3 regions of the Streptomyces sp. NPDC090077 genome follow, and region 1 is predicted to be linked to each of the others. Evidence: riboswitches for the same ligand, from Rfam matches in the RefSeq annotation. Region 1 holds a riboswitch; each other region holds the start of a gene.
What was found. A riboswitch is a leader RNA that binds a small molecule or an ion and turns the genes downstream of it on or off. The one in region 1 is predicted to bind cyclic di-AMP.
Positions count from the first base shown of each region.

Region 2: another riboswitch for cyclic di-AMP. It lies ahead of ACIPW5_RS07510 (M23 family metallopeptidase); the one in region 1 lies ahead of ACIPW5_RS12740 (transglycosylase family protein).
Region 3: another riboswitch for cyclic di-AMP. It lies ahead of ACIPW5_RS03915 (peptidoglycan DD-metalloendopeptidase family protein); the one in region 1 lies ahead of ACIPW5_RS12740 (transglycosylase family protein).

Region 1 is NZ_JBIVEG010000006.1:63,802-70,914, reverse strand. It holds gene ACIPW5_RS12760 (MFS transporter) at 1-270, opposite strand, end outside; gene ACIPW5_RS12755 (globin domain-containing protein) at 336-1,508, opposite strand; gene ACIPW5_RS12750 (cytochrome P450) at 1,658-2,932, shown strand; gene ACIPW5_RS12745 (transglycosylase family protein) at 3,060-4,100, shown strand; cyclic di-AMP (ydaO/yuaA leader) riboswitch at 4,376-4,550, shown strand; gene ACIPW5_RS12740 (transglycosylase family protein) at 4,553-5,293, shown strand; gene eno (phosphopyruvate hydratase) at 5,610-6,896, shown strand; gene ACIPW5_RS12730 (septum formation initiator family protein) at 7,023-7,113, shown strand, end outside.
Region 2 is NZ_JBIVEG010000003.1:121,633-128,745, reverse strand. It holds gene ACIPW5_RS07525 (GNAT family N-acetyltransferase) at 1-2,250, opposite strand, end outside; gene ACIPW5_RS07520 (HPr family phosphocarrier protein) at 2,461-2,742, shown strand; gene ACIPW5_RS07515 (GntR family transcriptional regulator) at 2,933-3,598, opposite strand; gene ACIPW5_RS07510 (M23 family metallopeptidase) at 3,756-4,559, opposite strand; cyclic di-AMP (ydaO/yuaA leader) riboswitch at 4,572-4,731, opposite strand; gene ACIPW5_RS07505 (M16 family metallopeptidase) at 4,950-6,317, opposite strand; gene ACIPW5_RS07500 (M16 family metallopeptidase) at 6,338-7,113, opposite strand, start outside.
Region 3 is NZ_JBIVEG010000001.1:885,796-892,908, reverse strand. It holds gene shc (squalene--hopene cyclase) at 1-1,034, shown strand, start outside; gene ACIPW5_RS03935 (1-hydroxy-2-methyl-2-butenyl 4-diphosphate reductase) at 1,094-1,678, shown strand; gene hpnH (adenosyl-hopene transferase HpnH) at 1,685-2,716, shown strand; gene ACIPW5_RS03925 (aspartate aminotransferase family protein) at 2,713-4,116, shown strand; gene ACIPW5_RS03920 (tyrosine-protein phosphatase) at 4,169-4,990, opposite strand; cyclic di-AMP (ydaO/yuaA leader) riboswitch at 5,269-5,470, shown strand; gene ACIPW5_RS03915 (peptidoglycan DD-metalloendopeptidase family protein) at 5,475-6,482, shown strand; gene ACIPW5_RS03910 (SGNH/GDSL hydrolase family protein) at 6,646-7,113, shown strand, end outside.

The DNA.
Region 1 (7,113 bases):
GATGCAGCAGCCGATCACGAAGGCGCGCTTGCGGCCGATCAGCGCCCCGACCTTGCCTCCGGGGATCATGAACATCGCCATCACGAGGGTGTAGGCGGTGATCGCGCCCTGGATGCCCGTGACGCTCGTGCCCACGTCCTCGGCCACCGTGGCGATCGAGACGTTCATGACGGAGCTGTCGAGGGCCATCAGGAACTGTCCGGACGCGAGCGTCAGCAGGACGGTCCGCGCTGTGCCCGCATTCTTCGGCGTATCTGCCCGGGATGACATGGCCGCATGCTTCCAGCCGTTCGGGGGCTCGCGGGACAGACCCGCCGCGCAGTCCGCGAGACGGCCTAGTCGCGCGGGGCGCGGGCCGAGGGGTTGTGCCAGTGCGGGGGCGGGCGGTGCAGGAACCACTCGCCGAAGCCCAGGGGCCGGGTGCGCTGGGAGCCGGTGACGGGGACGGCGTCGTGGAAGAGCCGGTCGGGACGGGCTCCGAGTTCCCGGAGGAGGAAGGAGGTCTCCTCGACGAACAGGGCCGGCCCGCTGAGGTAGACGTCCTGCTCCCGCCACAGGGCGCGGTTGCCGAGGGCGGTCGCCAGCCGGTCGGTGGCCTGGTTGCGGTGCTGCCCGGGGGCGGGGGTGATGTAGGTGACGCCGAGCCAGCGGCAGGCGGCGGCGTGCCGGTCGATCAGGGGCCGGTCGTAGAGGTACGCGGCGTCCCGGGCGACCACGAAGAGGCGTACGTCGTGATCGGGAGGGCGCTGGAGGAGTTCCTCCAGCAGGGCCCGGACGGGTGCCCAGCCGGTGCCGGCGGCGATGAGGGTGAGGGGGCGGTCGTCGCGGCGCAGGGTGAGCTGTCCGCCGGGGGCGCCCAGGCGCAGCACCTCGCCGGGCAGGACGTCGCGGACCAGGGCGGTGCTGAGCCGGCCGCCCTCGATCCGGCTGACGTGCAGGTCGACGGTGCCGTCGGGGCGGGGGGCGTTGCCGAGGGAGTAGGTGCGCCAGGTGGTCGGGACGCGGTCGCTGCTCACGCTGACGTACTGGCCGGGCCGGTAGGGCAGCGGGGTGCGCGGTGCGAGGGTCAGTACGCCGATGTCCTCTCCGTACTGGAGGTGGCGCACCACCTCGGCCTCCCACCAGGGGGGTTCGTCGCTCTCGGCGGCGCCGGCCGTCATGGCGTCGGCGATGACCTGGTAGGCCTCGTACCAGGCCTTCTCGACGGCCGGGGTCCAGGCGTCGCCGGAGGTCTGGGCGAGGGCGGCGATCAGGCTGGTGCCGACGGCGGCGTAGTGCTCGGGGGCGACGAGGAACTTGCGGTGGTCGCGTCCGAGGTCGCGTAGATAGGGGAGGAGGGTCCCGCTCTCCAGGTGGGCGACGACGTGGGTGAGCGCGGCGAAGAGCCGGTCGCGCTGGCGTTCCATGTCCTCGGCGGAGGCCGGGAAGAGTTCGCGGAGCCCGGGGTTGTGCCAGAAGAGGTGGGAGTAGAAGTACTTGACCGAGTGCTCGGCCCTTCTCTCCACCACCGCGAAACTGCTTTTCAAGATCCTCACATCCACAGAACCGAAAGTAGGAATGTCGCAGAACCCGGCGTCAAGTGATGTCCGATCTACGGACAGCCGCGACGAAGCGGCCATAAGGGATGGCCGGCGGCGGGCCGGGATACGGTCGTCGGGTGCACGATCAGACCTCCGCCGCCCAGCCCGACCCGTCCCGTCCCGAGGGGCCGACGCTCTTCGACTGGGAGTTCGCGACCGACCCGTACCCGGCCTACGCCTGGCTGCGCGAGAACTCCCCGGTGCACCGCACCCGGCTCCCCAGCGGGGTCGAGGCGTGGCTGGTGACCCGGTACGCGGACGCCCGCCAGGCCCTCGCGGACCAGCGGCTGAGCAAGAACCCGGCGCACCACGCGGAGCCGGCGCACGCCAAGGGCAAGACCGGGATCCCGGGGGAGCGCAAGGCGGAGCTGATGACGCACCTGCTGAACATCGACCCGCCGGACCACACCCGGCTGCGGCGGCTGGTGTCGAAGGCGTTCACCCCGCGGCGCGTGGCGGAGTTCACCCCGCGGGTGCAGGAGCTGACCGACCACCTCATCGACCAGTTCGTGGAGAAGGGGGAGGCGGACCTCATCCACGAGTTCGCGTTCCCGCTCCCCATCTACGCCATCTGCGAGATGCTCGGCGTACCGCGCGAGGACCAGGACGACTTCCGCGACTGGGCGGGGATGATGATCCGCCACGGCGGCGGTCCGCGCGGCGGGGTGGCCCGCTCGGTGAAGCAGATGCGCACCTATCTCGGGGAACTCATCCACCGCAAGCGGGACGACCTGGGCAATGACCTCATTTCCGATCTGATCCGGGCGAGTGACCACGGAGACCACCTGACGGAGGCCGAGGCCACGGCGATGGCCTTCATCCTGCTCTTCGCCGGCTTCGAGACGACCGTGAACCTCATCGGCAACGGCATCCACTCCCTCTTCATGAACCCGGACCAGCGCGAGCGCCTCCAGGCCTCCCTCGCGGCCGGGGAGAGCGCCCTGCTGGAGACCGGCGTCGAGGAACTGCTCCGCTACGACGGCCCCGTGGAGCTCGCCACCTGGCGGTTCGCCACCCGGCCGCTGACGCTCGGCGGGCAGGACATCGCGGCCGGGGACCCCGTGCTGGTGGTCCTCGCGGCGGCCGACCGCGACCCGGAGCGGTTCGCCGACCCGGACACCCTGGACCTCTCCCGGAGTGACAATCAGCACCTCGGATACGGCCACGGGATCCACTACTGCCTCGGTGCCCCGCTCGCCCGTCTCGAAGGGCAGACGGCGCTCGGAACTTTGCTGAAGCGTCTGCCGGATATGGAACTTGCGATTCCCCCTACGGACCTGCGCTGGCGCGGCGGACTCATCATGAGGGGCCTGCGCACCCTCCCCGTCCGCTTCACAGTCCCGAACGAATGAGTCCGCGAGCGAAGCGGGACTGACCGGAAGTCAGTCCGCAACTCGGTCCACCGTCGAACTTGTGACATCCGTTCGAAGGCGGCTAGGTTCTGCCGTTACCCCGCCGTTATGCGAAAGGTGCAGTCTCATGCTTCCCGGGAACGGCCGCCACAGACGCCCCCGCCAGGTACCCGCGCTCGTCGTCACCGCAGGAGTCACCGGCTCCGCGCTGGCCATGCCGCTGCTCGCCGCCACCGGTGCGAACGCGGCCGACACCGCCACGTGGGACAAGGTCGCCGACTGCGAGAGCGGCGGCACCTGGAGCGCGAACTCCGGCAGCGGCGCCTACGGCGGCCTGCAGTTCACCCTGGAGCAGTGGCGCAACGCCGGCGGCCTCGCGTACGCGGAGCGCCCCGACCTCGCCAGCCGCTCCCAGCAGATCGCGGTCGCCGAGCGGGTGCTGGCCTCCCAGGGCCCCCAGGCGTGGCCGCTGTGCTCCGCCTCGGCCGGGCTGACCCAGCAGGGCCCCGCGCCCGAGGTGGACCCGGGCGACAAGCTGAACCCCGGCCCCGTGGCGCCCACCCCGACCCGGCCCGACGACTCGGTGCCGAACGCGGGCAAGGGCAAGCCCTCCACCGACTTCGGGGCCCCGACCCCGGCGCCGGGCACCCCGTCCAACCCGAGCGGTCTGCCGGACTACCCGCTGGGCCCCTCCAGCGGACTGCCCGTCATGCCCGCGCCGGACTTCACCGTCCAGCCCACGACGCCCGGCACGCCCACCCCCACCCCGGGCACGCCCACGCCCACGGCGCCGGGCACCCCGACCGCCCCGGGCGCCACCCCGACGACTCCGGCCACGCCGGGCGCCACTCCCACCCCGGGCGTCACGCCCACCGCCCCGGCCACCCCGGGCGACCCGACGGCCACCCCGTCCGCCGGGGCGACCGACGGCTCGGGCAAGCACCGCGGCCCGGCCGCCGTCGAGGTGCCGGGGGCACCTGGCACGGCGTCAGCACCCGCCGGGCAGCCCGTCTACACCGTGAAGGCGGGCGACAGCCTTTCGGACATCGCGAAGGCCAAGGGCGTCGAAGGCGGTTGGGGCGAGCTCTACAAGGCCAACGAGCAGGTCATCGGTGGGGACGCGGACCTCATCAAGCCCGGACAGAACCTGGATCTAACCAAGAAATAGGGGGCAGTTCGGACATCCATTAAGAGTTGAATGTCCGTTATCGCCAAATGAGACATGCATCTCTTCCGGACAACTGGCGTGTCTCGTTCCGGAACTGTTGCAAACCCCCCTCTCACCTGCGCAAACGCGCTTCCGAGAGTGGCAAGTAGGCCGGTTTCTCCCCAAAATCGCACGTTGAACATCGGGGAGAGACCTGTCTACCTTCTGAATCGCTCGCCACCGCGGGCTCCTTCGACCGCATCGCCGAATCCTGCCGGCGGACGGAGGGAACAGTCGTCGCGCAAGCGCCGAAGGCAGGAGCGGGGGAACCAAGGTAGGCGCCGGGAAAGGCCGTTGAGAGACGGTCCGCGTACCGGCTAGGGGTGAAGACACGCGCCGCAATCCGCGTGACCGGGCAACTCATCCGCCCGAACCCGACAGCTCACCTCGAAGGCGTCGGTGAGGAGAACTCCATGCTGCTTTCCGGCAAGGGCAAGCACCGCCGCGGCTCCAAGGCCGTCCGCATCGTCACGCTCGCCGGTGTCGCCGGTGTCGCCGTCGCGGCCCCGCTGATGGCCGCCGGTACCGCCAGCGCCGCCACCGCGGCCGAGTGGGACAAGGTCGCCGCCTGCGAGTCCGGCGGCAACTGGTCCATCAACACGGGCAACGGCTACTACGGCGGCCTGCAGTTCTCGTCCTCCACGTGGGCCGCGTACGGCGGCAAGGCGTACGCCTCGCAGGCCAACCAGGCCACCAAGGGCCAGCAGATAGCCATCGCCGAGAAGGTCCTCAAGGGCCAGGGCAAGGGCGCCTGGCCGCACTGCGGCGTCGGCCTGTCCAACTCCTCGTACAACGGCGGCGGTTCGACCACCCCGGCCAAGCCGAAGCCCGAGACCAAGCCGGCCCCGGCCAAGCCCGCTCCGGCCAAGCCGGCCCCGGCGAAGCCCGCTCCGGCCAAGCCGTCCACGCCGAAGACCGAGACCGAGACCGAGACCAAGGGCTCCGGCTCCGGCTCGGGCAACTGGACCCCGTCGAAGCCGTCGACCGGCACCCCGGCGACCGGCTCCTACACGGTCAAGGAAGGCGACACCCTCGGCACCATCGCCGACGCCAACAAGGTCAAGGGCGGCTGGGAGAAGCTCTTCGAGCTGAACAAGGACACCGTGTCCGACGCCGACCTGATCTACCCCGGCCAGAAGCTGAAGCTCGGCTGAACCTCCGCGTAACACTCGCGGCACCCCGCAGCATCCCCGCCGCCCGGCGCGTATCCCCCCACGCGCCGGGCGGCGGCGTGTCGTCCGCGGGTCCCCGCATTCCGGAACCGGACGACCGGCTTCCGGCATCTCCTCTCCCAGGGAGCCGGGGAATTCAAGGGCCCTATGTCCCGGAAGGCGGGTATTCGGCCCCTTTTTCGTCCCAGGACCCGGGCGGTCGGGCAGCCCACTGCCCGGAGCCGGTTAGGCTCTAGTCGGCAGGGCCGTCCCACGGCCCACACGCCACCGCACACCCAGCGTCACATCCCAGAAGGAGATGCTCGTGCCGTCCATCGACGTCGTCGTAGCCCGGGAAATCCTGGACTCCCGAGGCAACCCCACGGTCGAGGTCGAGGTGGGCCTCGACGACGGCAGCACCGGCCGTGCTGCCGTTCCGTCCGGCGCCTCCACCGGTGCCTTCGAGGCCATCGAGCTCCGTGACGGTGACCCCAACCGTTACATGGGCAAGGGCGTGGAGAAGGCCGTCCTCGCCGTCATCGAGCAGATCGGGCCGGAGCTCGTCGGCTACGACGCCACCGAGCAGCGCCTGATCGACCAGGCGATGTTCGACCTCGACGCCACCGACAACAAGGGCTCGCTCGGCGCCAACGCCATCCTCGGCGTCTCCCTCGCCGTCGCGCACGCCGCCTCCGAGGCCTCGGACCTGCCGCTGTTCCGCTACCTCGGCGGCCCGAACGCGCACCTGCTGCCCGTTCCGATGATGAACATCCTCAACGGTGGGTCGCACGCCGACTCCAACGTCGACATCCAGGAGTTCATGATCGCCCCGATCGGCGCGGAGTCCTTCTCCGAGGCGCTGCGCTGGGGTGCCGAGGTCTACCACACCCTCAAGAAGGTCCTGCACACCAAGGGCCTCTCCACCGGCCTGGGCGACGAGGGCGGCTTCGCCCCGAACCTGGAGTCCAACCGCGCCGCGCTCGACCTCATCATCGAGGCCATCAAGCAGGCCGGCTACACCCCGGGCAAGGACATCGCGCTCGCGCTCGACGTCGCCGCGTCCGAGTTCTACAAGGACGGCAAGTACGAGTTCGAGGGCCAGTCCCGCTCGGCCGCCGAGATGACCGACTACTACGCCGAGCTCGTCGAGGCGTACCCGCTCGTCTCCATCGAGGACCCGCTCTTCGAGGACGACTGGGCCGGCTGGAAGACCATCACCGACCGCCTGGGCGCCAAGGTCCAGATCGTCGGCGACGACCTCTTCGTCACCAACCCCGAGCGCCTCGCCCGCGGCATCGAGGAGGGCTCCGCGAACGCCCTGCTCGTGAAGGTGAACCAGATCGGTTCCCTGACCGAGACCCTCGACGCCGTCGAGATGGCCCAGCGCAACGGCTTCAAGTGCATGATGTCGCACCGCTCCGGCGAGACCGAGGACGTCACCATCGCCGACCTCGCCGTCGCCGTGAACTGCGGTCAGATCAAGACCGGCGCCCCGGCCCGCTCGGACCGCGTCGCCAAGTACAACCAGCTGCTGCGCATCGAGGAGATCCTCGACGACGCCGCCGTGTACGCCGGCCGCAGCGCCTTCCCGCGCTTCAAGGGCTGACACCGCCTCAGGGCGGAGCCCCCGGGGGGACACCCCTGGGGTCTCAGCCTCCGTACGTCCCCGCACTCGGTCCCGTACCGTGTGCGGGGACGTATTGCGTAGTGCGCGCACAGGGGAGGCGGGGCCATGGCCGGGAACCGGGATCGGTTCTCCACCTTCTCGACGGCGACCCGGCTCAAACAGCTCGGCGAACGGACCGCGGCCCACGTCTACCGCT
Region 2 (7,113 bases), on a different contig from region 1:
GTAGCCCAGCACCCGGGCCGCGCGGACAGCGGCGTCGGGGCTGGGGGCGGGGAGGGTGGGCAGCACCCGAATCCCGTAGCGGGCGAGCAGGTCGCGGGCTTCGGCCTCGTCCAGGGTCAGGGCCTCCCCTTCCGCCACGCCGGCCAGCAGGGTGGCGAGCCGGGCGGCGGCACCCTGCTCGTCGATGTCCTCGTACTCGGGGACCTGTCCGGTCTCGGCGTTGTCCCGCCGCCACCGGGCGTACCGCACGGCTTCGGCGACGGCCTTCACGGCGCGCTCGGCAGCCGGGTAGGCCGGGATCCGGCCGGCGCTCTCGGGACCCTGCGCACCCTCGGGGCCGTGCCCGCCGCCGTCCCCGGCCGGGGCTCCGGCGGGCGGCGGGGGTGCGGCGGGGGCCGGGTCGCCGGCTGCGGCGGACAGGGCTTCGACGAGGTCGCCGAGTTCCACGTGGACCACGGCGACGGGCTTGCCCGGGACCTCGGCGACGGCCTCCCGCAGCGCCTGCGCGAGCTCGTCGGCGAGCTCCCGGTCGCTCACGGACGGGATGGCGGTGACGATGACGGCGTCGCAGTCGCCGGAGGCGAGCGCGGCCCGCAGGGCGGTGCGGAAGTCGGACGGGCCGGCGGCGGTCGTCAGGTCCAGCGGGGGCAGCGGGCGCAGCCCCTCGGTCAGGCAGGCGTCGTAGGTGAGCACGCCGAGGGACTCGGAGTTGCCGAGGATCGCCACCCGCGGCCCGGCCGGCAGCGGCTGCCCGGCCAGCAGCAGGCCGACGTCGACCAGCTCGGTGACGGTGTCGACGCGGATGACTCCGGCCTGGCGGAGCAGCTCGGAGACGGTGGCCTCGGGGAGCCGGGTGCCGGGGACGACGTGCCCGGCGGGGGTGTGCCGGCCGCCGCGGGCGACGACGACGGGCTTGGCGGCGGCGGTGCGGCGGGCGAGGCGGGTGAACTTGCGCGGGTTGCCGAGGGTTTCCAGGTACATGAGGGCGACGTCGGTGGCCTCGTCCTCGTACCAGTACTGGAGGATGTCGTTGCCGGAGACGTCGGCCCGGTTACCGGCCGAGACGAAGGACGACAGCCCCTCGCCGCGCCGCAGCAGGGCGGAGAGCAGGGCGATGCCGATCGCCCCGGACTGGGTGAACAGGCCGATCCGGCCGCGCGCGGAGGCGGAGGCGGGGGCCGGGGCGAGGCAGGCGTTCAGCTCCACCTCGGGGGCGGTGTTGATCACCCCGAAGGCGTTGGGCCCGATGAGCCGCATCCCGTACGAGCGGACCTGGCGTACCAGTTCCCGCTGGCGGGCCAGTCCGGCCGGGCCGCTCTCGCCGTATCCGGCGGACAGGACCACCAGCCCCTGCACCCCGTGCTCACCGCAGGCGGCCACGGCGTCGGGGACCCGGTCCGCGGGGACGGCGATCACGGCGAGGTCGACGGGGGCGCCGATGTCGGCGAGGCCGCGGTAGGCCCGTACGCCTTCGAGGAGGTCGCCCTCCATGCCGGGGGCGCGGGCCTCGTTGACGGCGTAGAGGTGTCCGCGGAAACCCCCGTCACGCAGGTTGCGCAGGGCGGTGGCGCCCACGCCGGCGCCGGAGCGGCTGGCGCCGACCACCGCGACGGAGCCGGGGGCGAGCAGCCGCTGCACGGAGCGCGCCTCGGCGCGCTGTTCGCGGGCGCGCTGGACGGCGAGGGACTCGGCGGTGGGTTCGAGGTCGAGGGTGAGGTGGACGGAGCCGTCCTCGAAGCTGCGCTTCTGCTGGTAGCCGACGTCCGTGAACACCTTGATCATCTTGGTGTTGGCAGGCAGCACCTCGGCCGCGAACCTGCGGATCCCGCGCTCCCGGGCCACCGCGCCGATGTGCTCCAGGAGGGCGGAGGCGACCCCGCGGCCCTGGTGGGCGTCCTGGACGAGGAAGGCGACCTCGGCCTCGTCGGCAGGGGCGGAGGCGGGCCGTCCGTCGGGGCCGATGCGGTCGAAGCGGACGGTGCCGATGAACTCCCCGCCGATGGTCGCGGCCAGGCCGACCCGGTCGACGTAGTCGTGGTGCGTGAAGCGGCGGACGTCGCGGTCCGAGAGGCGGGGGTAGGGCGCGAAGAAGCGGTAGTACTTCGACTCGTCCGAGACCTGTTCGTAGAAGCTGACCAGGCGGCCCGCGTCCTCGGTGGTGATGGGGCGGATCCGGGCGGTGCCGCCGTCGCGCAGCACGACGTCCGCTTCCCAGTGGGCCGGGTACGAGGGGTCCGACGCGGTGGTCATGGGGCCACCTTAAGGGGCGGTTCGGCCAGGTGTGCGGGTGCGGTGGACGGGCCGCCCGGCGCGTGCGCGGCGAACGCGGCGTCCAGGGGCGAACCGGTGCAAGCTGGGGAGGGTCGAACGGCGGTGGATACGGGCCGAAGGTCGGTCCGAGCATTCCGGACGGCGTGAGAGACTGGTCTAGACAACCCGTAGAACCTGAAGGGCATCACCATGGCAGAGCGCCGCGTCAACGTCGGCTGGGCCGAGGGCCTGCACGCTCGTCCCGCCTCGATCTTCGTCCGGGCGACGACCGCCTCCGGAGTTCCGGTGACCATCGCGAAGGCCGGCGGCGACCCCGTCAACGCCGCGTCGATGCTGGCGGTCCTGGGCCTGGGCGCCCAGGGTGGCGAGGAGATCGTCCTGGCTTCCGACGCCGAGGGTGCGGACGCCGCGCTCGACCGCCTCGCGAAGCTGGTCGCCGAGGGTCTCGAGGAGCTCCCCGAGACCGTCTGACCCTTCGGGTCCGGTAGACCGGAAGCCGCAGTCCCCACCACCCCGGGGGCTGCGGCTTCCGCTATTTCCCCTCCGGGGAATGCATGCATTCGGCACACCGGAATCGGGCCACGGCGGCGCATAAAAGAGGAAGGGAATTCCTTCGACACCCGGGATCCCCCGGATATCCCTCCGTTGTATACGGGACCTGTTAATTCCGGGCGCTCGCCGTGTTTACGGCAGGTTGCGGATTCCTCACCCTCGGCCGGTGCGCCCCGGCCGACCGCTGCGCGTGCAACGCGGTCAGGGCCCTGGCCCGCTCCGCGTCCCCGCGGGCGACGGCGTCCACGATCGCGGCGTGCTCGGCCCAGCACTCCTCGGGCTGCGCGGGGGGATCGACCAGGTACATCCAGGCGATCTTGTGCCGGGTCTGGGTCAGCAGGGCGATCAGCCCCGGGCTCGCCGAGGCCTGGGACAGCGTCTCGTGGAACCAGGCCCCCAGGGAGCGCAGGTCCTCCCCCTGGGCCCGCCCGGCCCGCTCCCGGCCCAGCCTGACCAGTCCGCGCAGCACCTTCAGGTGGCCGTCGGTGCGCCGGCGGGCGGCCCGGGAGGCGGCGAGCGGCTCCAGCAGCGTCCGCAGCTCCAGGAGGTCGGCGGCCTCCTGCTCGGTCGGTTCCGCCACGCAGGCGCCCGCGTGCCGCCGCGTGGTGACGAAGCCCTCGGACTCCAGGGTCCGCAGCGCCTCCCGCACCGGGACGCGCGAGACCCCGTAGCGGCGGGCGAGCACCTCCTCCGTCAGCCGGCCGCCCGGCCCGAAGAATCCGGAGACGATATCGTCGCGAATCGCTGTGCACACCGCGTGCGCCGGAATACGCAAGGCCGGACCTCCGCTGGTTTCGGTTCGGTTTATCGTGGCCGTGCTGCGACTCTATTGCAACACGCGATAAATTTCCGAGCAGGGCCGAAAACACGAAGAAGGCCCCGGCTCTGTGAGCCGGGGCCTTCTTCGGTGAAGCGCGCTGTGTGCGTGCGGGTCAGATGCCCACGCCGTGGTTGCGCAGGTACGTCAGCGGGTTGATGTCCGTGCCGTACGTGGCGCCGGTGCGGGCCTCGAAGTGCAGGTGCGGACCGCTGGAGTTGCCGGTGGAGCCCGACAGGCCGATCTGCTGGCCCGCGCCCACCGTCTGACCGGCGGAGACGCTCAGCGAGAGCAGGTGCCCGTACTGGGTGTAGGTACCGTCGTTGTGGCGGATCACGACGTTGTTGCCGTACGCGCCGCCCCAGCCGGCCTCGACGACGGTGCCCGCGCCCACGGCGTGGACGATGCTGCCCTCGTCGGCGTGGAAGTCGATGCCCGTGTGGCTACCGGAGGACCACATGCCGCCGCCGGCGCCGTACTGGGTGCTGACGTAGGAGCCGTCGACCGGGGCGACGAAGGTGTTGAGGCGCTTGCGGGCCTCTTCCTTGGCGGCCTTCTCGGCGGCCTCGCGGTCGGCCTTCTCCTTGGCCTCGGCGGTGCGCTTGGCCTCGGCGGCCCGCGTCTTCGCCTCGGCCTCGGCCTGCGCCTGCGCGGCGACGGCCTCGGCGGCGCTCTGCTGGGTCGCGGCCTGGACCTCGATGTCGTCCTGCAGACCGTCGGCGACGACGATCGCGTTCTGACCGGTGTCCTCCATGGACGGAGCGTTGCTGTTGTCCGCCGCGAAGGCCGGAGCGGCCAGGGTGCCGACCACGCCCGTGGTGGCGAGGGCGGCGACGCCGGCGAAACCGGCGGTCTTGCGGCTCAGACGGCTGGAACCACGGTGCTTACCAGAACCGGCGGCACGACTGCCAAACGCCATGAAGGGGGTGATCCTTTCCTTCCCTCTCGCCTACCGGGTTAGCTGACGGGTTCGGAGCAGGAAGGTCTCCTACGGGCCTCCTCTTGCGAGGGGGTCCGATTCACCCCAGGGACACATGTGGGTCCCCGGCTCCCCAGGCTCGCGCCTGACGGGGACTCGGCGATCGCTGTCCGGTGCCGCGGGGGTGCGGCGGGTGCAACTGACGAACAGCACGGCCGACGCTAGGCGGATCATCAGTCAATCGCCAAACACACGAGCGGTTTTGTTGCGTACGCCACACCGCATACATGCAACCACTCCACTAAACGGACAAAGGGGGCTCCGGTGGATGTTCCACCGGAGCCCCCTGGAAACGGGCCGGGTCACGCCCCGTCTCGGGCCTCGCGCCGCTCAGTTGGAGACGACGGTGACCTCACCGATCCCGAGGGCCAGGACGGGCTCCTCGATCTGCGCGGCGTCGCCCACCAGGATGGTGACCAGACGGTCCACCGGGAAGGCGTTCACGACGGCCGAAGTGGCCTCCGCCGTACCGGTGTCGGCCAGCCGCGCGTACAGCCGCGCCTGGTAGTCGTCCGGCAGCTCCTGCTCGACCTGGTCGGCGAGCGTGCCGGCGACGGAGGCCGCCGTCTCGAACTTCAGCGGGGCCACGCCCACCAGGTTCTGCACCGCCACGTCCCGCTCGGCGTCGGTCAGTCCGCCCTCCGCGAGGGTGCGCAGCACCTTCCACAGGTCCTCCAGCGCCGGACCCGTGTTGGGGGTGTCCACCGAACCGCTGATGGCGAGCATCGAGGCGCCCTTGCCGTCGGCGGTCGAGCGCAGCACCTGCCCGAAGGCGCGCACTCCGTAGGTGTAGCCCTTCTCCTCGCGCAGCACCTTGTCCAGACGGGAGGTGAGGGTGCCGCCGAGGCAGTAGGTGCCGAGCACCTGCGGGGCCCAGACGATGTCGTGCCGGTCCGGCCCGATCCGGCCGATCAGCAGCTGCGTCTGGACGGCTCCGGGCCGGTCCACGATGACCACGCGGCCCGTGTCGTCGGCCGTCACCGGCTGGACGGGGCGGGGCGGGGCGGTGTCGCCGGTCCAGGCGCCCAGGGTGTCTGCCAGCAGGGCGTCCAGGTCGATGCCGGTCAGGTCGCCGACGACCACCGCGGTGGCGGTGGAGGGGCGTACGTGGGCCTCGTAGAAGGCGCGTACGGCCCCGGAGTCGATCCGCGCGACCGTCTCCTCGGTGCCCTGGCGCGGGCGGGAGATGCGCAGGCCGGCCGGGAACAGCTCCTTGGAGAGTTCCTTGGCGGCGCGGCGCTGCGGGTTGGCCAGCTCGTGCGGGATCTCGTCGAGCCGGTTGCGCACCAGGCGGTCGACCTCGCCGTCGGCGAAGGCGGGCGCGCCCAGGGCCTCGGCGAGCAGGGAGAGCGCCTTGGGCAGCCGGGAGGCCGGGACCTCCAGGGAGACCCGCAGGCCGGGGTGGTCGGCGTGGGCGTCGAGCGTGGCGCCGCAGCGCTCCAGCTCGGCGGCGAACTCCTCGGCGGAGTGCTTGTCGGTGCCCTCCGACAGGGCGCGGGCCATGATGGTGGCCACCCCGTCGAGGCCCTCGGGCTCGGCGTCCAGCGGCGCCGCGAGGTTCACCTCGACCGCCACCACCTGCTGGCCGGGGCGGTGGCAGCGCAGCAGGGTCAGGCCGTTGGGGAGCGTGGAGCGCTCCGGGGCCGGGAAGGCCCACGGCTTCGCCTCGCCGGCCTGCGGCCGCGGGTGGAAGGTCATCGTGACGGCTGCGGTGTCGCTCACTGCTCCGCCCCCTCGTTCTCGTCGTGCTGCTCGGTCTCCTGGCCCTCGGCGCCGCCCAGCGGCTCGTAGACCAGCACCGCCCGGTTGTCGGGGCGCAGCCTGGCCGCGGCCACGGCCTGCACCTCCTCGGCGGTGACGTCCAGCACCCGCTGGACGGCGGTCAGGGCGAGCTGGGGGTCGCCGAACAGCACCGCGAAGCGGCACAGTTCGTCGGCGCGGCCGGCCACGGTGCCGAGCCGGTCCAGCCACTCGCGCTCCAGCTGCGCCTGCGCGCGCTCCATCTCCTCGGCCGTCGGGCCCTCGGCGGCGAACCGCGCGAGCTCCTCGTCGACGGCCGCCTCGATGGCGGGCACCTCGACGCCGCTGGAGGTCTTGACGTCCAGCCAGCCCAGCGACGGCGCGCCCGCCAGGCGCAGCATGCCGAACCCGGCGGCCACGGCCGTCTGGTCGCGGCGCACCAGGCGGTTGTGCAGGCGGGAGGACTCGCCGCCGCCCAGCACGGTCAGCGCCACGTCGGCGGCGTCGCATTCGCGGGTGCCGTCGTGCGGCAGCCGGTAGGCGGCCATCAGCGCACGCGCCGGCACCTCCTCGACGATCTCCTCGCGCAGCTGCCCGCCCATGATCTCGGGGAGCGAGCCGTCGCGCGGCGGCTGCTTGCCGTCGTGCGCCGGGATGGTGCCGAAGTACTTCTCGATCCAGGCGAGGGTCCGCTCCGGGTCGATGTCGCCCACGACCGACAGCACGGCGTTGTTGGGCGCGTAGTACGTACGGA
Region 3 (7,113 bases), on a different contig from region 1:
ACGGTGCCCGGATGGTCGAGGCCTGCCAGTCCCCGGTCTGGGACACCTGCCTGGCCGCCATCGCCCTCGCCGACGCGGGCCTGAGCCCGGACCACCCGGCCCTGGTGAAGGCGGCCGACTGGATGCTCGGCGAGGAGATCCGGCGCCCGGGCGACTGGGCCGTGCGCCGGCCGGGACTGGAGCCCGGCGGCTGGGCCTTCGAGTTCCACAACGACAACTACCCCGACATCGACGACACCGCCGAGGTGGTCCTCGCCCTGCGCCGGATCCGCCACCCCGAACCGGGCCGGGTCGAGGCGGCCATCGCCCGGGGGGTGTCCTGGAACCTCGGCATGCAGTCGAAGAACGGTGCCTGGGGCGCCTTCGACGCCGACAACACCAGCCCCTTCCCCAACCGGCTCCCCTTCTGCGACTTCGGCGAGGTCATCGACCCGCCCTCGGCGGACGTCACCGCCCACGTGGTGGAGATGCTCGCCGCCGAGGGCCGGGCCGCCGACCCGCGCACCCGGCGCGGCATCGCCTGGCTGCTCGCCGAACAGGAGCCGGACGGCGCCTGGTTCGGCCGCTGGGGCACCAACTACGTCTACGGGACCGGCTCGGTGGTCCCGGCCCTCACCGCCGCCGGGATCGCCCCCTCGCACCCCGCGGTCCGGCGGGCCGTGCGCTGGCTGGAGTCCGTACAGAACGAGGACGGCGGCTGGGGCGAGGACCAGCGCTCCTACCAGGACCGCTCCTGGGCCGGGAAGGGCGCCTCCACCGCCTCGCAGACCGCGTGGGCGCTGATGGCCCTGCTGTCGGCGGGGGAGCGGGACGGCGACGCCGTCGCTCGCGGCGTGGCGTACCTGGTGGAGACGCAGCGCCCCGACGGGACCTGGGACGAGCCGTACTTCACCGGGACCGGCTTCCCCTGGGACTTCTCCATCAACTACCACCTCTACCGGCAGGTGTTCCCGCTCACCGCCCTCGGCCGGTACCTCCACGGAGAACCGTTCGGCCCCGAACGCCGGGGCGTCCCGTCCGCGGGGGAGTCCTGATGCCCGCCGGGCCCGCCGGGGCCGGACCCCCGCCGCTGCTGGTCGCCTGCGCCCTGCGCATCGAGGAGGCGGCCCTGCGCAGCGCGGGCCGCGCGGCCGGAGGCGGCGGAACGGTCCTGCGCACCGGCATGGGACCGCGCGCCGCCAGCCGCTCCGTGGCCCGCGCCCTGGAACGGCCCGGGATGCACCGGGCGGCCGTCCTCGCGACCGGGTTCTGCGCCGGGCTGGTGCCCGGCATGCACCCCGGAGACCTGGTCGTCGCCGAGGAGACCCGGGACCCCCGCGGGGCGGTCGCCTGCACCGGCACCGCCCTGCTCGCCGAGGCACTGTCCCGCGCCGTACCCGGCCGGACCGTGCACACCGGCGCACTGACCGGATCCGACCACGTGGTCCGCGGCCAGGAGCGCGCGCAGCTGCGCGCCTCCGGCGCCGTCGCGGTCGACATGGAGTCCGCGGCCACCCTCTGGACGGCCGCCGCACCGGGACGCCCGGTTGCGGCCGTCCGGGTGATCGTGGACGCTCCGGAGCACGAGCTCGTCCGTATCGGCACGGTTCGCGGTGGAATATCTGCCTTCCGTGTCCTACGTGCCGTACTGCCCGCGTTTTACGAATGGCACCGTTCGTTGCTGCTTCCCAGGAGGTGAATCCAGATGGCCATGCCCCTGCGACAGTCCATCAGGGTCGGGACCTATCTTCTCGAACAGAAGCTCCGCAAGCGCGAGAAGTTCCCGCTGATCGTCGAGCTGGAGCCGCTCTACGCCTGCAACCTCGCCTGCGAGGGCTGCGGGAAGATCCAGCACCCCGCCGGAGTGCTCAAGCAGCGCATGCCGGTCGCCCAGGCGGTCGGCGCGGTCCTGGAGTCCGGCGCGCCCATGGTCTCCATCGCGGGCGGCGAGCCCCTGATGCACCCGCAGATCCACGAGATCGTGCGCCAGCTGGTGGCCCGCCGGAAATACGTGTTCCTCTGCACCAACGCACTGCTGCTCCGGAAGAAGATCGAGAAGTTCGCCCCGTCCCCCTATTTCGCCTTCGCCGTCCACATTGACGGCCTGCGCGAACGCCACGACGAATCCGTGGCCAAGGAAGGCGTCTTCGACGAGGCCGTCGCCGCCATCAAGGAGGCCAAGCGCCGCGGATTCCGGGTGACCACCAACTCCACCTTCTTCAACACCGACACCCCGCAGACGATCATCGAGGTGCTGAACTTCCTCAACGACGACCTCCAGGTCGACGAAATGATGATCTCGCCCGCCTACGCCTACGAAAAGGCACCCGACCAGGAGCACTTCCTCGGCGTCGAACAGACCCGGGAACTCTTCAGGAAGGCCTTCGCGGGCGGCAACCGGCGCCGCTGGCGGCTCAACCACTCCCCGCTCTTCCTCGACTTCCTGGAGGGCAAGGCCGATTTCCCCTGCACGGCCTGGGCCATTCCCAATTACTCGCTCTTCGGCTGGCAGCGCCCCTGCTACCTGATGAGCGACGGCTACGTGCCCACGTACCGGGAGCTCATCGAGGACACGGACTGGAGCAAGTACGGCCGCGGCAAGGACCCGCGCTGCGCCAACTGCATGGCGCACTGCGGCTACGAGCCGACCGCCGTCCTCGCCACCATGGGCTCCCTCAAGGAGTCCCTGCGCGCCGCCCGGGAGACGGTCGCGAGCAACCGGGACACGTCGGCATGACCGGGGGACAGGGGGCGCGGCGGGGCTTCGACCTCGCCGCGCTGCTCGCCGAGCGCGGCGGGGAGCGCTACGAGCTGCACGCCCGTCACCTCAACCACCAGCTGCCCCGCATGCTGCACACCATCGGCTTCGACAAGGTCTACGAGCGGGCCGAGGGCGCCCACTTCTGGGACGCCGAGGGCAACGACTACCTCGACATGCTGGCCGGGTTCGGGGTGATGGGCCTCGGCCGGCACCACCCCGTGGTGCGCCGGGCCCTGCACGACGTCCTGGACGCCCAGCTCGCCGACCTGACCCGCTTCGACTGCCAGCCGCTGCCCGGACTGCTGGCCGAGAAGCTGCTGTCCTACAGCCCGCACCTCGACCGGGTCTTCTTCGGCAACAGCGGCACCGAGGCGGTGGAGACCGCCCTGAAGTTCGCCCGCTGCGCCACCGGGCGGCCCAGGATCCTCTACTGCGACCACGCCTTCCACGGGCTGACCACCGGCTCGCTGTCCGTCAACGGCGAAGGCGGCTTCCGCGACGGGTTCGGCCCGCTGCTGCCCGACACGAAGATCGCGCTCGGGGACCTGACGGCCCTGGAGCGGGAGCTCGCGCGCGGGGACGTGGCCGCCTTCGTGGTGGAGCCGGTCCAGGGCAAGGGGGTGCACGCGGCCCCGCCAGGGTTCCTGCGGGCCGCGCAGGAACTGCTGCACCGGCACAAGGCCCTCCTGATCGCCGACGAGGTGCAGACCGGCCTCGGACGGACCGGGGACTTCTACGCGTACCAGCACGAGCCGGGCGTGGAGCCGGACCTGGTCTGCGTGGCGAAGGCGCTCTCCGGCGGGTACGTCCCCGTCGGCGCCACCCTGGGCAAGGACTGGATCTTCCAGAAGGTGTACTCGTCCATGGACCGGGTGCTGGTGCACTCCGCCAGCTTCGGTTCCAACGCCCAGGCGATGGCGGCCGGGCTGGCCGTGCTGTCCGTCATGGAGGACGAGCAGGTGGTGGCCAACGCCCGGGCCATGGGCGACCTGCTGCGCGGACGCCTGGCCGCGCTCGTGGACCGGTACGAGCTGCTGCACGAGGTGCGCGGACGCGGACTGATGATCGGCATCGAGTTCGGCAGGCCCACCTCGCTGGGGCTGCGCAGCCGGTGGGCGATGCTCCAGGCGGCCCGCAAGGGGCTGTTCGCCCAGATGGTCGTGGTGCCGCTGCTGCGCAGGCACCGGATCCTCACCCAGGTCTCCGGGGACCACCTGGAGGTCATCAAGCTCATCCCGCCGCTCATCGTGGACGAGGCGGACGTGGAGCGGTTCGTCGGGGCCTTCCGGGAGGTCATGGACGAGGCGCACGGCGGGGGCGGCCTGATGTGGGACTTCGGCCGGACCCTGGTGAAGCAGGCGGTCGGCAACCGCTGAGGCGCGGCGGTGCCGGAGGGGGCCCGTCCGGGCCCCCTCCGGCCGTCCGGGGTCAGCCCTCCAGGAGCCTGTCCCGCAGCCGGTCCAGGGATTCGGGTGCGAGCGCGAGCCCCTCGGCGAGGTAGCGCTGCACGCCGCCCCACTGCTCGTCGATGACCGCGAAGGCCGCGAGCAGGTACTCCGCGCGGGCGTCGAACAGCGGCGCCAGCAGCTCCATCACCTCGGGGGAGCGGGACTCGGGCGCGTCGCTGCCCCGGCGCACCCGGTAGCGGTTGTGCGGGGCGTTGGACTCCAGGTAGTCCGCCACGATCGCCTCCCGCTCCACGCCCAGCGCGAGCAGGGTCACCGCGACCGACAGTCCGGCGCGGTCCTTGCCGGCGGCGCAGTGCATCAGCGCCGGCACGCTGTCCAGCGCGAGCGCGTGCACGACGCGGCTGTGTTCGGCGGTCCGGGTGCGGATGATCGTGCGGTACGAGTCCCTCATGCGGGCGGCGGCCCGGCCCTCCCCGAGGAGGCCGCGGAGCTGGTCGAGCTCGCCGTCGCGGACCATCTTCCAGAAGTCGCGCCCGTCGGCCGGATCCGTCAGCGGGATGTTCACGTTGCGTACACCCGGAAGTTCGACGTCCGGGCCCTCCAGGGCCTGATCGGCTCCGTTGCGGAAGTCGAAGACGGTGTGCAGGCCCAGCGACGCGAGGAACTCTGCGTCGGTTTCGGTGGCATGCGCCAGATGTCCGCTTCGGAACAGTCGTCCCGGCCTGACCCGTCGTCCGTCCCGGGTCGGCAACCCGCCCACGTCACGGAAGTTGCGCACTCCGGTCAGCCCCGCGCCGGGTTCGGGTGCACCCGGAAGGGGCTGGGGTATCTGCTGGGTCACGTGTACTCCTCCGCGTAGGTCCATGGTGTCCGAATTGGTCTGGTTGAGAACAACTTGCCATAGGTGGAGGCGAGATCGGGCCGGTCCCCGTGAGCCAGATCATACGGTGACCGTGCGTGCCTGATCGCGAGAACCGAATTGCCTTGTGGGGGCGGTTGTTGATGGTGCGGAATGGACGCAGGGTGACCGGAATTCCATTGATCCCCCATATCTGCGAATCCGTCAGGGAATTCGCGGCTTGTTGCCCGGCGCCCCGCTCGATTACCTTCGCGATCGATCCGGGTGGACCGCCTAATCCTGCCGCCGCCCGGGAACCGCACCCGACCATCGCGCGCGGCAGGAGCGGGGGAACCAGGTAGGCCGCTGCTCCGGAGCGTTTCCGGCGCAGCTAGGGGTGAAGCCGAACCGTGCTCCGCACGTACGGCCGGACATCTCCAGTCCGAACCCGACAGCTCACCTCGCAGGCGACGGAGAGGAATTCGCCATGCCCGGAAAGGGTAAGCACCGCCGTCCGAAGTCCCGTTCGATATCCCGCGGCTTCGCCGTCGCCGGGACCGGCGGAGCGGCCCTCGCGCTCCCGCTGATGGGTGCCGCCGGCGCCAACGCCGCCCCGGCCGCCGCCCCGGCGACGTCCGCGCCGGCGCAGAGCGCGCAGGCCCCGCTCGCCGCGGCCCCCGCCGCCGCGCCCGAGGCCGCCGCGACCACCGTCTACACGGTCGTGCCGGGCGACTACCTCTCCAAGATCGCCGCCGAGCGCCACCTCGACGGCGGCTGGGAGCAGCTGTACGCCGACAACCGCGAGGCCGTCGGCACCGACCCGTCCCTCATCCACCCGGGCCTGAAGCTGACCCTCGGCGGCCAGGGTGCGGCCCCCGCCGCGAAGGCTCCTGCGGCCCCGGCCGAGGAATCCTCCAGCGGTGCTCCGGCCGCCTCCGAGGGGCTGGGCGGCAAGGCCCAGGCCCCGAAGAGCACCGGGAAGGGCGCCGCCGCCAAGGCCGCCCGCAGCTCCGGCGGTGCGGCCGCCCAGGGCTCCGGCGCCGCCGCCAAGAGCGAGAAGGCCGCCGCCCCCGCCGCGCCCGCCACCGCGTCCGGGTTCACCTCCCCCGTCGCCGGCGGCGTCTCCACCCAGTACCGGGTCAGCGGCGCCATGTGGTCCTCCGGCTACCACACCGGCGTCGACTTCATCGCGGGCACCGGCACCACCGTCCGGGCCGTCGGCGCGGGTACCGTGGTTTCCGCAGGCTGGGGCGGCGCGTACGGCAACGAGGTCGTCATCAAGCACGCCGACGGCAAGTACTCCCAGTACGGCCACCTCTCCTCGCTCTCCGTCTCGGCGGGCCAGAGCGTCACCGGCGGCCAGACCATCGGGCTGTCCGGCGCGACCGGCAACGTGACCGGCCCCCACCTCCACTTCGAGATCCGCACGGGCCCGTCCTACGGCTCGGACATCGACCCGCTCGGCTACCTCCGCTCCAAGGGCGTGAGCATCTGACGGCACCCGCCGTCGGCACGAGAACGCGCGTGGGGCCGGGACCCGAGGGGGGTCCCGGCCCCACGTGTACTTATTCCTTATCCCCCGCGTGGTATAGATCACGGCCCGTCAACCCCTCATTACGTTGGCGTAGGTTGGTTGCCAAGGTGAAGGATGTCGTCCTGTGGCAGCGACGAAGACGACACTGAAGACCATCGGCTCGTACGCGGCGATCGGGGACAGCTTCACCGAAGGCGTGGGGGACCCGGGACCCGGGGATTCCTATCTCGGCTGGGCGGACCGGCTCGCCGTACTCCTGGCCGACCGGCGCGACGAGCACGACTTCCGGTACGCGAATCTGGCCGTGCGGGGCAAAGTCCTCGACCAGATCGTGGCCGACCAGGTTCCGAGAGCCAAGGAACTCGCACCCGACCTCGTCACCTTCTGCGCGGGCGGCAACGACATCATCCGCCCCGGCAGCGACCCGGACGACGTCGCGGAGCGGTTCGAGGCGGCCCTCGCCGACCTCAAGGCCTCCGTGGGCCTCGTCATGATCACGACCGGCTTCGACACCCGGGGCGTACCGGTCCTCAAGCACCTGCGGGGCAAGATCGCGACGTACAACGTCCACGTCCGCGCCATCGCCGACCGC